One region of the Plantactinospora sp. B5E13 genome, then DNA from elsewhere that is predicted to be linked to it. Evidence: riboswitches for the same ligand, from Rfam matches in the RefSeq annotation. Region 1 holds a riboswitch; the other holds the start of a gene.
The links. A riboswitch is a leader RNA that binds a small molecule or an ion and turns the genes downstream of it on or off. The one in region 1 is predicted to bind cyclic di-AMP.
Positions count from the first base shown of each region.

Region 2: linked by a shared signal. The riboswitch ahead of ABGB05_RS31685 (hypothetical protein) and the one ahead of ABGB05_RS25380 (NlpC/P60 family protein) in region 1 are both predicted to bind cyclic di-AMP.

Region 1 covers NZ_JBDPLT010000034.1:66-4,565, reverse strand. Annotated here, with positions in the region: gene ABGB05_RS25385 (N-acetylmuramoyl-L-alanine amidase) at 1-1,623, opposite strand, end outside; cyclic di-AMP (ydaO/yuaA leader) riboswitch at 1,891-2,041, shown strand; gene ABGB05_RS25380 (NlpC/P60 family protein) at 2,128-3,093, shown strand; gene dcd (dCTP deaminase) at 3,247-3,825, opposite strand; partial or broken gene ABGB05_RS25370 (pyridoxamine 5'-phosphate oxidase family protein) at 4,007-4,500, shown strand, end outside.
Region 2 covers NZ_JBDPLT010000054.1:32,883-40,810, forward strand. Annotated here, with positions in the region: gene ABGB05_RS31650 (hypothetical protein) at 1-41, opposite strand, end outside; gene ABGB05_RS31655 (STAS domain-containing protein) at 547-915, shown strand; gene ABGB05_RS31660 (5'/3'-nucleotidase SurE) at 1,091-1,918, opposite strand; gene ABGB05_RS31665 (PfkB family carbohydrate kinase) at 1,915-2,892, opposite strand; gene ABGB05_RS31670 (hypothetical protein) at 3,186-3,332, shown strand; gene ABGB05_RS31675 (YnfA family protein) at 3,407-3,739, opposite strand; gene ABGB05_RS31680 (cellulose-binding domain-containing protein) at 4,064-5,323, shown strand; gene ABGB05_RS31685 (hypothetical protein) at 5,444-6,451, opposite strand; cyclic di-AMP (ydaO/yuaA leader) riboswitch at 6,552-6,680, opposite strand; gene ABGB05_RS31690 (cation diffusion facilitator family transporter) at 6,924-7,838, opposite strand.

The DNA.
Region 1 (4,500 bases):
CGCGTACGTCTGCCCGGCCGAGACCCGGGCGCCGTGGTCGGCGATGTGCATCGTGTTCGGGGTGCCGTCCGGCCGCAGCCCGACGTCGTTGACCAGCGGGGCGTCGGCGGACGGGGCGCTGTGCAGGACCACCGCCGAGGAGCCGTGTGGTGCGCACGGCGTGCCGGCGGTCTCGCAGCCGGTGAAGGCCGGCCGGTTGGTGTGCACGTCCGGGTCGATGGTGACCAGGCCGGTGCGGGGGCCGCCGGTACGGGAGAACGGCGCCCGGAGCAGGTCGAAGTAGTGCGACCAGTCCCAGTACGGTCCCGGGTCCCAGTGCATGCCGGCGACGTTGCCGGGCAGCACCCCTGGCACGTTGTCGTGGCCGATGATGTGCTGCCGGTCGAGCGGGATGTCGTACCGGGCGGCGAGGTGGCGGACCAGTTTGGCCGAGGTCCGGTACATCGCCTCGGTGTACCAGGTGCCCTGGGCGGCGAAGCCCTCGTGTTCGAGGCCGATCGACTTGGCGTTGACGTACCAGTTGCCGGCGTGCCAGGCGACGTCCTTCGCCCGGACGTGCTGCGCGATGTGCCCGTCGGCGGAACGGAGGGTGTAGTGCCAGCTCACGTACGTCGGGTCCTGCACCAGCCGGAGCGTGTTGTCGTACGTCTCCTCGGTGTCGTGGATGACGATGTACTCGATCTTCTGCCGGGCCGGCCAGTCGGAGAGGTCGTGGTTGCCGTAGTCGCCGTCGCCGAACGCCTCGTAGGGCGCCGGGATCCACTCGCAGGAGATGTCGCGTGGGCACTCCGCCCCCGCCCCGGTCGCCGGGGTCGGCGGCGTCCGGAGGCCGAGCCGGTCCAGCCGGGAGCGCTGCGGGACGAGGCCGGGGTGGGCGGCGAGGCTGATCCGGTGGCCGTCGTCGGTGGTCCGGGCGGCGCCCTCGACGATGGTCCGGTACACCTCGTCGGCGAAGACCGCGGCGGCGTCCGCCTGGTCGCTGCCGGCGTACCGGGCCACCGCGCCGTACCAGGCCGCCGGGTCGCTGGCCCGCCCCGTCGGCCCGGCCAGGTCCCGCTGGTACGTTGCGAGCAGTGCCGCCCCGCCCCGGATGTTCGCCGCCGGGTCGGTGCGCAGGGCGGTCTCGGTGGCGCCGGTGAGCCCGGCTGCGGTGTCCAGGGTCTGGGAGCCCGGGCTGTCCGCGCTGGGGTCGTCCGGGGCCGTGGCGGTGGCCGGGCTGGGTTGGCCGGGGACCGTCGGCCGGCTCGTGGCGTCGGGGGCGGCCTGGCCGGTGACCGGGCCCGGTCGGGCGGGATCGCCGCGCCGGTCCTCGCCATGCTCGGGTTCGGCGCCGCCGAGTGAGCGGACGTGGCGGTGGTCGGTGAGGTGCATCGGGCCGTAGCCGCCACTGGTGCTCGGGGTGCCGGCGTTGCTGTCCCAGCGGGATTCCAGATAGGAGACGGCGAGCAGCACGCTCTCCGGTACGCCGAACTCGGCCGCCGCGGCGGCGTACTCCTGTTGTCGGCCGGGTGTGGGCGGTGCGCCCGCCGCCGGGGTGGCGCCGACCGGGACCAGCGCCGCGGCGCCGAGTACGGCGGTGCCGATCGCGATTCTCCTGGTCAGCGGCCTTCGTGTCCGGAGCATGGGACCTCCTGTCACCGGGGATGGCTGATGATCACCATCCACCCGGGACACCGTGGCCGTCAATAGCTGCCACCTGCGCTTGTCGCCCTGTAGGAAACTTTCACGGCTGTGTAACGACGTGGTGAATTGTCGATCGTCCCCCCGCACAATCCGCGACCGGGCCGATGCGGTGCGAATTAACTGCTTTCACGGGTTGCGTTTGGATAACAGGCTTCTCTAATGTTGGGGACCGTCGAGGCGGTGGCAGGCCGCCAGTCCGGCGACCACGTCTCGACACCGCCGAATCGTCGACAAAATCAACGACTCACACGAACCGGGGACCCGGGCACCATGGGGTGAATCCGCGCGTCAGCGGTAGGGCGAATCTCTTCCCGCCCGAACCCGTCAGCTAACCCGGTAGGCGGACTTGAGGAAGAAGGAGTACGGACCCCGGTGGCAGCCCCCGCCCCGCGGTCGTCGTCCCCGCGCCCGGCCCAGGCCGGCGGTCCGACGACGAAGACCCGCTTGCGACGGTCCATCCTCACCACCACACTCGCCGCGATCGCCAGCGTCGCCGTGCTGTTCGTCGGCATGACGCCCGCCGTCGCCGAGCCGTCGGTCTCCGAGATCGAGAGCCAGATCGACAAGAACTGGCGCGAGCTCGAGCCGCTGATCGAAAAGCACAACGCCACCCGTGAGGACCTGGCGAAGAAGAAGAAGCAGGCCAAGAAGCTGCAGGACAAGATCGCCCCGCTGCAGAAGCAGATCGACGCGGCGATGAACCGGGTCAGCGAGTTCGCCGTCGAGGCGTACAAGGGTGACCGCGCCTCGATGATGAACGCCGTGCTCAGCAACAAGACCCCGAGCACGCTCATCGGCCAGCTCTCGGTACTCGACCAGTTCGCCCGCCGCGAGCAGCGCGAGGTGCAGGCGGTCGTCGACCTCAAGAACCGGTTGGCCGAGCAGAAGGCGCCGCTGGACGCCCTGGTCGCCGAGCTGACCAAGACCGAGGCCGAGCAGGCGAAGAAGAAGAAGCAGATCGACTCCGAGATCGACAAGCTGCAGCGGATGCGGATCGAGGCGTACGGCAGGGGTGCCGGCGGCCCGCTGCGGCCCGCGCCCTGTCCGGCGACCTACCCCGGCGGCGACATGGGTACGGCGGTCAAGTACGCCTGCGCCCAGATCGGCAAGCCGTACGTCTGGGGTGCCGAGGGACCGGGCTCGTACGACTGCTCCGGGTTGACCCTGCGGTCGTGGGCCCAGGCCGGCGTCTCCCTGCCGCACAACGCCGCCCGGCAGTACAGCGTCACCAGCCGGGTCAGCCGCTCCCAACTGAAGCCCGGAGACCTGGTCTTCTACTTCTCCCCGATCAGCCACGTCGGGATGTACGTCGGCGACGGCTGGATCGTGCACGCCTCCACGGCCGGTGAGCCGGTCAAGATGGCGCGGATGGACTCGGTCGGCAGCCTTGCCGGCTTCGGTCGCCCCTGATCCTGGCCACGGCTCCGGCCCGGATCCCCGGGTCGGAGGGCCGACAACACCAACAGGCCCCGGTCGCGGAATGCGGCCGGGGCCTGGTCGTCTGCGCCGACATCCGGGGCCCGCCCGCCGGCCGGGCGGCCCTTTGGTCAGCGGGTCAGCGGGTCAGCGGGTCGGCCAGGTGCGCCAGTTCTGCCAGGAGCGGCTCGGGGTCGGACCCCGCTGACCCTGGTAACGCGACCCGTAGACGGCCGAGCCGTACGGGTGCTCGGACGGCGACGAGAGCCGGAAGATGCAGAGCTGTCCGATCTTCATCCCCGGCCAGAGCCGGATCGGCAGGTTCGCCACGTTGGAGAGTTCCAGGGTCACGTGCCCGGAGAATCCGGGGTCGATGAAGCCGGCGGTGGAGTGGGTGAGCAGTCCCAGTCGGCCCAGCGAGGACTTGCCCTCGAGCCGGCCGGCGAGCTGGTCGCCGAGGGAGATCACCTCGAGCGTGGAGGCGAGCACGAACTCGCCCGGGTGCAGCACGAACGGCTCACCGTCCGGCACGTCGACCAGCGAGGTCAGGTCGTCCTGCTGGACCCCCGGGTCGATGTGCGTGTAGAGGTGGTTGTTGAAGACCCGGAACAGCCGGTCGAGCCGTACGTCGATGCTCGACGGTTGTACCAACGCCGGTTCGAACGGCTCCAGCGCGAGCGCGCCGGCCTTGATCTCGATCACCAGGTCGCGGTCGGAGAGCAGCACCGTGCCACCTTAGCGAGTCAGTGCCCGGGCCAGCGCCTCGGCCGGCCCGGAGGCAGCTCCTGGGGCCGTGTCCGGACCAGCGCCGCGGCCGTCCCGAACCACCCGGTGCGGTCGTCCCGGATGGCGGACCGCACCGGCGGGTCGGGTAGGTGATCGAACGTATGTTCGATAGAATGACAACATGGCATCCTGGTCCGAATTCGCCGCTGACGAGCCCGACCTCGCCGGCGCGATCCGCGCCCTCCTCCAGCAGTACGGGCCGGGTCTCGGCTATCTGGCGACCGTGCGCGCCGACGGTGGGCCGCGCGTGCACCCCGTCTCCCCGGTCATCACCGACGAGGGACTCTTCTGTTTTGTCGTCGACTCACCGAAGCGTCGCGACCTCGAACGCGACGGGCGGTACGCGTTGCACTCGTTCCCGCCGGAGGAGAGCGACGACGAGGCGTACGTCGCCGGCCGGGCCCGGCCGGTGACCGACCGGGCCCGGATCGAGCGGCTGGCCAGCAACCTGCGGGCGGCGCCCCAGGTCGACTGGCGGCTCTTCGAGTTCACCGTGGACGTGGCGATGCTCGCCCGGCACGGCAGCAACGGCGCCACCCCGCTGGCCGGCGACGACGCGGCCCGGCCGGCGGTCCAGGTCTGGCTCGACCCGTCCGGCGCCGCCGGCAGCGTCAG
Region 2 (7,928 bases), on a different contig from region 1:
AGGGCGCCGACGCCGGCCAGTCCAAGCAACTTCCTCAGCATTCCGGTCCTCTCCGAGCCGGGACCGCCCGGGTCCGCGCCCGCCCGTCTCGGCGAGCCGGGTCTGCGGCGCGGGGCGGTCGGGATCGAATCCTCATGGTAGGTGGTGCGGGACGCGCCCGCAGGGTTCGGCACCGCGGCCGGCGGGCTGGCGGGGCGGTGCTACGGCTCACGAACGCGCGGGCTGCGGCTGGCGGGGGCGGCGCCGCGGCTGACGAGCCGGCAGGCTGGCGGAGCTGGTGGGATCCGGGTCGGGTCCCCGACACAGCGGGCTGGTGACGTCGTACGGCTGTGCGGAGGGCTACGCTGAGGATCGTGCGCACTGGTGTGAATCGGCTCGACCGCCGGAAAATTTGGCGCGGTTTGCCCCGTTACCGGGTAGGTTTGTCGGCTCGTTGAATAGATTGCCCGGCCGGAAGGGTGGCGATCGGGGCCGTAAGAGGAATACTCTCGGTCGCGGCCCGCGTACTGATTAGGCGCCCGGACATGGGCGAGTGGAGGTGCTCGCGTGAGCCTGTCGATCGTCAAGTCGGTCCTGCCCGCTGGAGTTGTGGAGATCGCCCCTCGTGGAGAAATCGACGTCGATACGGCGTACGAGGTCCGGGAGGCGATCGCCGAGGTCCTGACCAAGGGGCAGCCGTCCAGGATCGAGCTCAACATGCGACTGGTCAGCTTCATCGACTCCGTCGGCATCAGCGCCATGGTCGCCGGCTTCCAGACCGCGGAGGTCAGCGGCGTCAAGCTTGTGGTCACCGAGCCGAGTCGGTTCGTCCACCGGCAACTCTGGGTCACCGGGCTTCTCGGCCTGTTCGGCGCGCCGGAGCCCTACTTCGCGGGCTCGGCGTCGGCCGAGGAGGTCAAGGTTCCCGGCGTCTGACCGCGACCCGGGACGCGATCCCGGCCGCGTTCCGGACACTCCCATCCCTCATCCCGGTCCGGCCCGAACCTGTGCCGGACCGGCTCACCCCACCACCCGTACCGGCGGCCCTGTCGGACGGTGACGCGTGCCGTGGTGACCACCACGATGGTCGGCGCCGTTGCCGGGCCGCTGGTCAGCTCGGCACGGCCAGGTCGGAAAGGTCCACATCGGACGTCTCGGTGATCGCCCGGATCGCCGTCACCGAGGCGTAACCCTCGGCCAGCCAGGCCACGTCGGTACCCGGCTCCACCCGCTGGCCGGACTCCTCCAACGCGGTACGGACGAAGCCCCGACCCGCCTCCGCGACGGTCATCTGCACCTGCCCGAAGCCGGCCAGGGAGCCCCGGCGGACCCCGCGTAGCCGTTCGTAGGGCAGGTCCGGACTGTTGACGTTCAGCACGCTGTGTCGCGGCCCGGAGGTCAACCGGGGCAGCAGGTCCAGTGCCACCCGGGCCGCGGTCGCCCAGTGCCGCCGCTCGTCCCGGTCCGGATGGGTGACCGCCATCGCCGCACCGCCGCTGCCCGCGGTCGCCTCGTGCGCGGCCAGTACGTCGAGCGACACCGCCATGCCGTGGCAGCCGTTCGCCGCCGCGGTGAACGCCGCGCCGACCGTGCCCGAGTGGAGCACCGCCCGGCCGGCGTTGGCGCCCCGGTTGACCCCGGAGAGCACCACCGCCGGTGCCGGCCCGAAGGCGCCGTGGATGGCGATCAGGGTGATCAGACCGGGCGAGCCGGCGACCGCGTACGCCTCGATGCCCGGCAGGTCCTCGAGGTGGTGCTCCTCGACCAGCACCCGGCCGTCCCGCTCCACGGCGCTCATCGCCGCACTGGCGCCGCTGGCCTCCTCCCGGGGTGCGGCGATCACCACGTCGTGGCCCCGGGCCGCCGCCGTACGGGCCAGCCAGTGCAGTCCCGGGGCGGCGATGCCGTCGTCGTTCGTGATCAGAACCCGGAGTGTCATGACGTCGTCGTCCGGTGGGCCAGCTCGTCCGGGGTCAGCCGGTCGTGCCGATCGGTGCCCACCGGCGCCAGTCGTACCCGGTCGACGAGGCCGGCGATCGCGTCCGGCCGCCCGGTGCCGAGACCGTGTCGGGTGACGTTCAGGGCACCGGCCGCGGCGCCGGTCCGGACGGCCAGTTCCAGGTCGCCGCCCTGGGCCAGTACCGCGGCGACCCCGGCGGTCATCGAGTCGCCCGCACCGCGGGCGTCGGCGACCTCGAGCCGGGGCATGGCGATCTCGTAGACCTCGCCGTCGATCAGTACCAGGGCAGGTTTCTCGGCCCGGCTGACCACCACCGACTCGGCACCGTTGGCGTGCAGCGCCCGCAGCATCCGGACGAGCTCGTCCTCGCTGTCGTCGGCCGCCCAGCCGTCCCGGAGCAGTTCCTCGTGGCTGACCTTCAGCAGGTGCAGGCCGCTGTCCAGCACGGCGGCCAGGTGCGGACCGGAGAGGTCGGCGACCACCCGGCTGCCGTTGCGTCCCAGGTCGGCGGCGAGCCGGCGGTAGATGTCGGGGGCCACCAGGGCGGGGTGGCCGGGGCCGCTGAGTACGCTGACCGGACTGCCCAGCCCTTCGCCGAGCGCCAGGTTGTAGAGCTCGTCCAGCTCGTGCCGGCTGAGTGGGTGCCCGGGTACGGAGGCGATCTCGTCCCGGCTGCCGTTGCGTCGGTCGTGCACGTACCCGCCGCTGCTGGACTCCCGGTGGATCACCCGAAGATCGACGCCCTCGCTCGCCAGCAGCGGTTCGAGCACCTGGCCGATCTCGCCGCCGAGGCCGGCGCAGAGCACCACGGGAGTGCCGAGGCACTTGATCATGCGGGCCTGCCAGACGCCCTGACCGCCGGGGTGGAGGTGGATCTCGGTCTCGTCCGCCGGTTGGTCGATGGTGACCGTGAGCTGCGGCGCCGGCGCGAAGACCATGACGTGTCCGTTCATGCCCGTTAGATACCCTCTTCGACAGTTTTAATCCATCTGGTGCCTCTGGTGATCCCCGGACATCGTCGACACGGATTGCCCCGCCGCCGCGCGGCCTGGCAGGATCGACGGGTCCCACGATCGATACGTCGGGAGGCGAGCGGTGGCGCGGACAGGCTCGTTCCGGTACACCGCCCGGGCCCGCTGCGAGCTGGCCCACGCCCGGGACCTGCTCGCCGACGTGGAGCGTCAGGCGGTGCTGCACCCGCTGATCGTCCGGGTCCGCCACCGCCACGGTGCACAACCACACCCGGTTGAGCCGGGAACCCGACGGCCAGGTGCGGATCGACGTCGAGATCACCCTCACCGCGCCCACCCCGCTCTTCGGGTACGCGTTTCGCCAGGCCCGGGCCGCGCACCTGGCCCTCGCCGAGCGCCTGCCTGCCGCCCTGCAGGCGTGACGGCGTCCGTCCGCCGCCCTGCGGTCGTAGGGGTTCCGCCCCTGCCTGGTTGCCGAGAAGCGGCGCGGACGGGGTCAGCCGCGCGGGGCGTACATGATGATCGCGACGCCGACCAGGCAGACGGCCGCGCCGACGAGGTCGTAGCGATCCGGTCGGAACCCGTCCAGCAGGACCGCCCAGCCGAGTGAGCCGGCCACGAAGACGCCCCCGTACGCGGCGAGCACCCGGCCGAAGTGCGGATCGGGCTGGAAGGCGGCGACGAAGCCGTACCCGGCCAGGGCGAGCACCCCGGCGGCGGCGAAGAGCAGACCACGCTGCTCGCGTACGCCCTGCCAGACCAGCCAGGCCCCGCCGATCTCGGCGACGGCGGCGAGCAGGAAGAGCAGGAGCGAACGGGTCACGGTCATGCCGGGCATTGTCCCGCCGCTTCCGGCCCGGCGCTGAGGTGTCCTGGGGTCGGGGGTCGTCCCGGTCGGGTACACCCCGGTTGCATATATAGATATCCGTCTCTAAGCTGAGCCGGGCCCGGCACCCGGGCAGCGTCGGCGGGCGACCAGGTACGGGCTGACCGGGACCGCCCGCCGGAGCCGCCGGAACCCGGCCGATCGCGGGGAGCCGATCGCGGGAGGCGTCGGACGGCCGCACCCGACGAGGTGTGTCGACCGTCGTCGTAGCAGCAGCATCGCCGGCGCGCTGTCGTGCGCGTCCGGCAGCCCCTGAGAGGAATCCCCATGAGGATCTCCGTACCGCATCGTCGTGCGTCCGTGGCCGGGGCGGTGGTGACCGCGCTCGCGCTCGGCACCGTCGCGGTGGCCAGCGTGCTCCCCGGCTCCACCGCCCGGGCCGCCGCCGGCTGCCTGGTCGACTACCAGGTCAACCAGTGGACCGGTGGCTTCACCGCCGCCGTCCGGGTCACCGCCGGGGACACCGCGGTCAACGGCTGGACCGTGACCTGGACCTACGGTGGCGACCAGCGGATCACCAACAGCTGGAACGCGCAGGTCACCCAGAGCGGGGCGAGCGTGACCGCCCGGAACGCGGCCTGGAACGGATCGCTTCCGGCCGGCGGCTCGACCGAGTTCGGCGTGCAGGGCACGTACTCGGCGAGCTCCGCGGCGCCGACCGGGTTCGCCCTGAACGGCGTACCGTGCAACGGCGCCGAGCCGACCACGCCGCCGACAGGCACACCCACGCCCCCACCGACCGTGACTCCACCACCGACCACGCCACCACCGACCACCCCGCCGCCGACCACCCCGCCGCCGACGACACCACCACCGACCACCCCGCCGCCGACGACCGGCTGCGGCGCCGCCGTGCTCTGTGACGGTTTCGAGAACCAGACGGGTACGACACCGTCGGGCGACTGGAGCCTGAACTATCCCGACTGTCAGGGCGGCGGCACCGCCTCGATCGACGGCACGACCGCGCACCAGGGCGGCCGGTCGGTACGGATCAGCGGTACCGCCGGCTACTGCAACCACGTCTTCGTCCGGTCCAACCGGGACCTGAGCGGCGCCGGACAAGTCCGGTACGCCCGGTTCTGGGTCCGGCACACCACCGCACTGCCGACCCAGCACGTGACGTTCCTGGCCATGCGCGACGCCAACGACGGCAACCGTGACCTGCGGATGGGCGGCCAGAACGGCGCCCTGCAGTGGAACCGCGCCTCCGACGACGCCACGCTGCCCGAGCAGAGTCCGAACGGCGTAGCGCTCAGCCTGCCGCTGCCGGTCAACCGGTGGACCTGCGTCGAGTTCCTGGTCGACGGCACCCAGGGCCGGCTGCAGACCTGGGTCGACGGTACGGCGGTGACCGGCCTGACCGCGGACGGCACGCCCACCCACGACATCGACGGGCAGTGGCACAACCGGGCCAACTGGCGGCCGAACCTGACCGATCTGCGGCTCGGTTGGGAGAGCTACGGCGAGGGTGCCGACACGCTCTGGTTCGACGACGTGGCGCTCGGCTCGGCCCGGATCGGCTGCTGACCGACCGGGCAACCTCGTCGTATTCCGGCGCCTGCGCTCTGGCGCCCGCGAAAACGACCCGCCGGCACTGCCCAGGGGTGGCGGGCGGTGCCGGCGGGTGGTTTCGTGGACGTGCGGTCGTCAGTTCATGGACAGGTGTACGTGGTTGGTGTGGTCACTCGACGGGTCACCACCCCCGTTGTAGGCCCGCCAACCACTGCTCGGCAGCCAGATCTGTTTGAACCAGATCACGTACAGCACCCCGAGCCGGTCGGCGTTGCGGACGAAGTACGCCGCCAGGTTGTTGCCGTACGTCCGGTCGCCCCCGGTGGCGACGCCGCCGAATCCGTTCTTCTGGGCGGCGAAGTCGCACGCCCGGCCCTTCGGATGCTCGCCGCTGCCACCACTGCGGTAGCAGGAGACGTACCGGGTGAAGCCGGCCGCTTTGGCCTGGTTGAGCGCGTGCAGGGTGCGTGGTGTGATGCACCCGTCGGCCGGCGTCGGGTCGTCGACGCTGCACGACTCCGGCGGCCAGGAGCCGTCGGAGTTGCGGGGCGCCGGCCGCGCCGAGGCGGAGTTGCCACCGCTGACCCCCGAACCGGGCCCGCCGCTGTTCGCCGCGGCGAGCGCCCGCTCGGCCTGCTTCTTGCGGGTCTCCATCACCTCGACCTGTTTGCGCTGCTCGCGCACCTCCCGGTCGAGTTCGGCCTTGGCCTCGACCTCGGCGTCGAGGGTCGCCCGCAGGTCGCGCAGGGCGCGGTTCTCGTTGGCGGCCACCTTGTCCAGTGCGGCGGCCCGGTCCAGCAGGCTGGCCGGGGAACCGCTGCTGAGCAGGGCGGACACCTGGCCGAGTCGGCCTGTCCGGTACGCCATGCCGGCCATCTCGGCGACCTGCTGGCTGCGGGCCGTCACCTCGGTCCGCAGTCTGCCGAGCTGCTCGTTCAGCTCCTTCTGCCGCTTGACCGAGCGGTCCAGTTTGGCCTTGGCGTCGACGTACCCCTTGCTTGCCTTCTCGAGCTGGTCGCGGAGGTCGTCGCTGCCCCCCTCGTCGATGTCACCGGGTGCGTAACCGAGTGGGGCGGGGGCCGCGGTGGCGGGGGAGCCGCCGAGCGTCACGACGAGTGCGCCCAGGGCGACCAGCGCGGTCATGACGACGGCCAGTCGGGCGGCCGATCGGCGGCCGGATCCCGGAACCGCCCGGTTGGCCGGGCGGGTGGTGCTGCTGGCGGATGCCAGGAACGGCATGACAGTGTCCTTCCGTCAGTCGCCGACCGGGTTAGCTGACGGGTTCGGGACGGAAGATCCCTACCGCTGGCGCGGATGCACCCCTGGTACCTGGTTCCCCGGCTCGCGCATGGCGATTAGGCGGCGGTCTCCACGGTCCGGTGGGTACTCCTCCGGCGGAGGCCGGGGCTGAGCCTACCGGCAGTTGCTGTCGGGTGACACATGCCGTTGCCGAAGTGGTCGCCCCGATTGTGCGGTTTCTGGGTGAACTAATCGGACATACTCGGCCGATTGTCGGACCAGATTTAAGGTCCCGCTAACTACTCCCGGTAGGCGTGTCGCGCGCCATGGCGTGGTACCCGGAGGGCCGCACCACCGGGCGCCGGGCCAGCAGCGTTCACCAGTCGGTGGGCCCGCAGGCGCCGGGCGCGGTGCGGGGCTCCACCTGCAGCGTGGCGTGTGAGATGTGAAAGTCCTCGTCCAGCGCCGAGTGGGCGGCGGCGAGCACGCTGGCGACCTCCGCCCCCGCGTCCAGGGTCAGGTGGGCGGAGGCGACCTCCATCCCCGAGGTGAGCGTCCACACGTGCAGATCGTGGACGTCGCAGACCCCGGGCACGGCCGCCAGCCGGGCCCGCACCGCCGCGACGTCGAGGTGTTCGGGAGCGGCCTGGACCAGGATGCGGACCGCCGTACGGCCGAGTCGCCAGGTGCGGGGCAGGATGAAGAGCCCGACCGCCAGCGCCACGATCGGGTCGGCCCACCGCCAGCCGGTGGTGATGATCAGCACTGCGGCGACGATCACGCCCGCCGAGTTGAGCAGGTCGGCAAGCACCTCCAGGTACGCGCCCCGCAGGTTGATGCTCTCCCGCGCCCCGGCCCGCAACAGGCCGAACGCGGCGAGGTTGGCCAGCAGGCCGAGTACCGCCACCGCCAGCATCGGACCGGCCGCGACCTCGGGCGGGTCGCCGAACCGGCGTACCGCCTCGACCAGGACGTAGAGCGCGACGCCGGCGAGCAGGACCGCGTTGGCGAGCGCGGCCAGCACCTCCAGGCGGTAGAGCCCGAAGGTCCGTTGCGGGTCGGCCGCCGCCCGGCCGGCCGCGGTGATCGCGGCCAGTGCCATCCCGATCCCGAGTACGTCGGTGAACATGTGTCCGGCGTCGGAGAGCAGCGCGAGCGACCCGGTCAGCAGCGCGGTCGCCGCCTCGATCGCCATCAGCACGGCGAGCAGTGCGAAGGCGGCCCACAGCCGCCCCCGGTGCCGCTGCGCCGCGCGGGTCAGCGCACCGCCGTGGTCATGTCCTGCTCCCACGTCCACACCTTCCCCGCTGTGCCCGGCATGATCTGACATATGCTGACATTGCGATATGTCTGGCTGGCCGGCCAGGCCGTGGACGCCGGC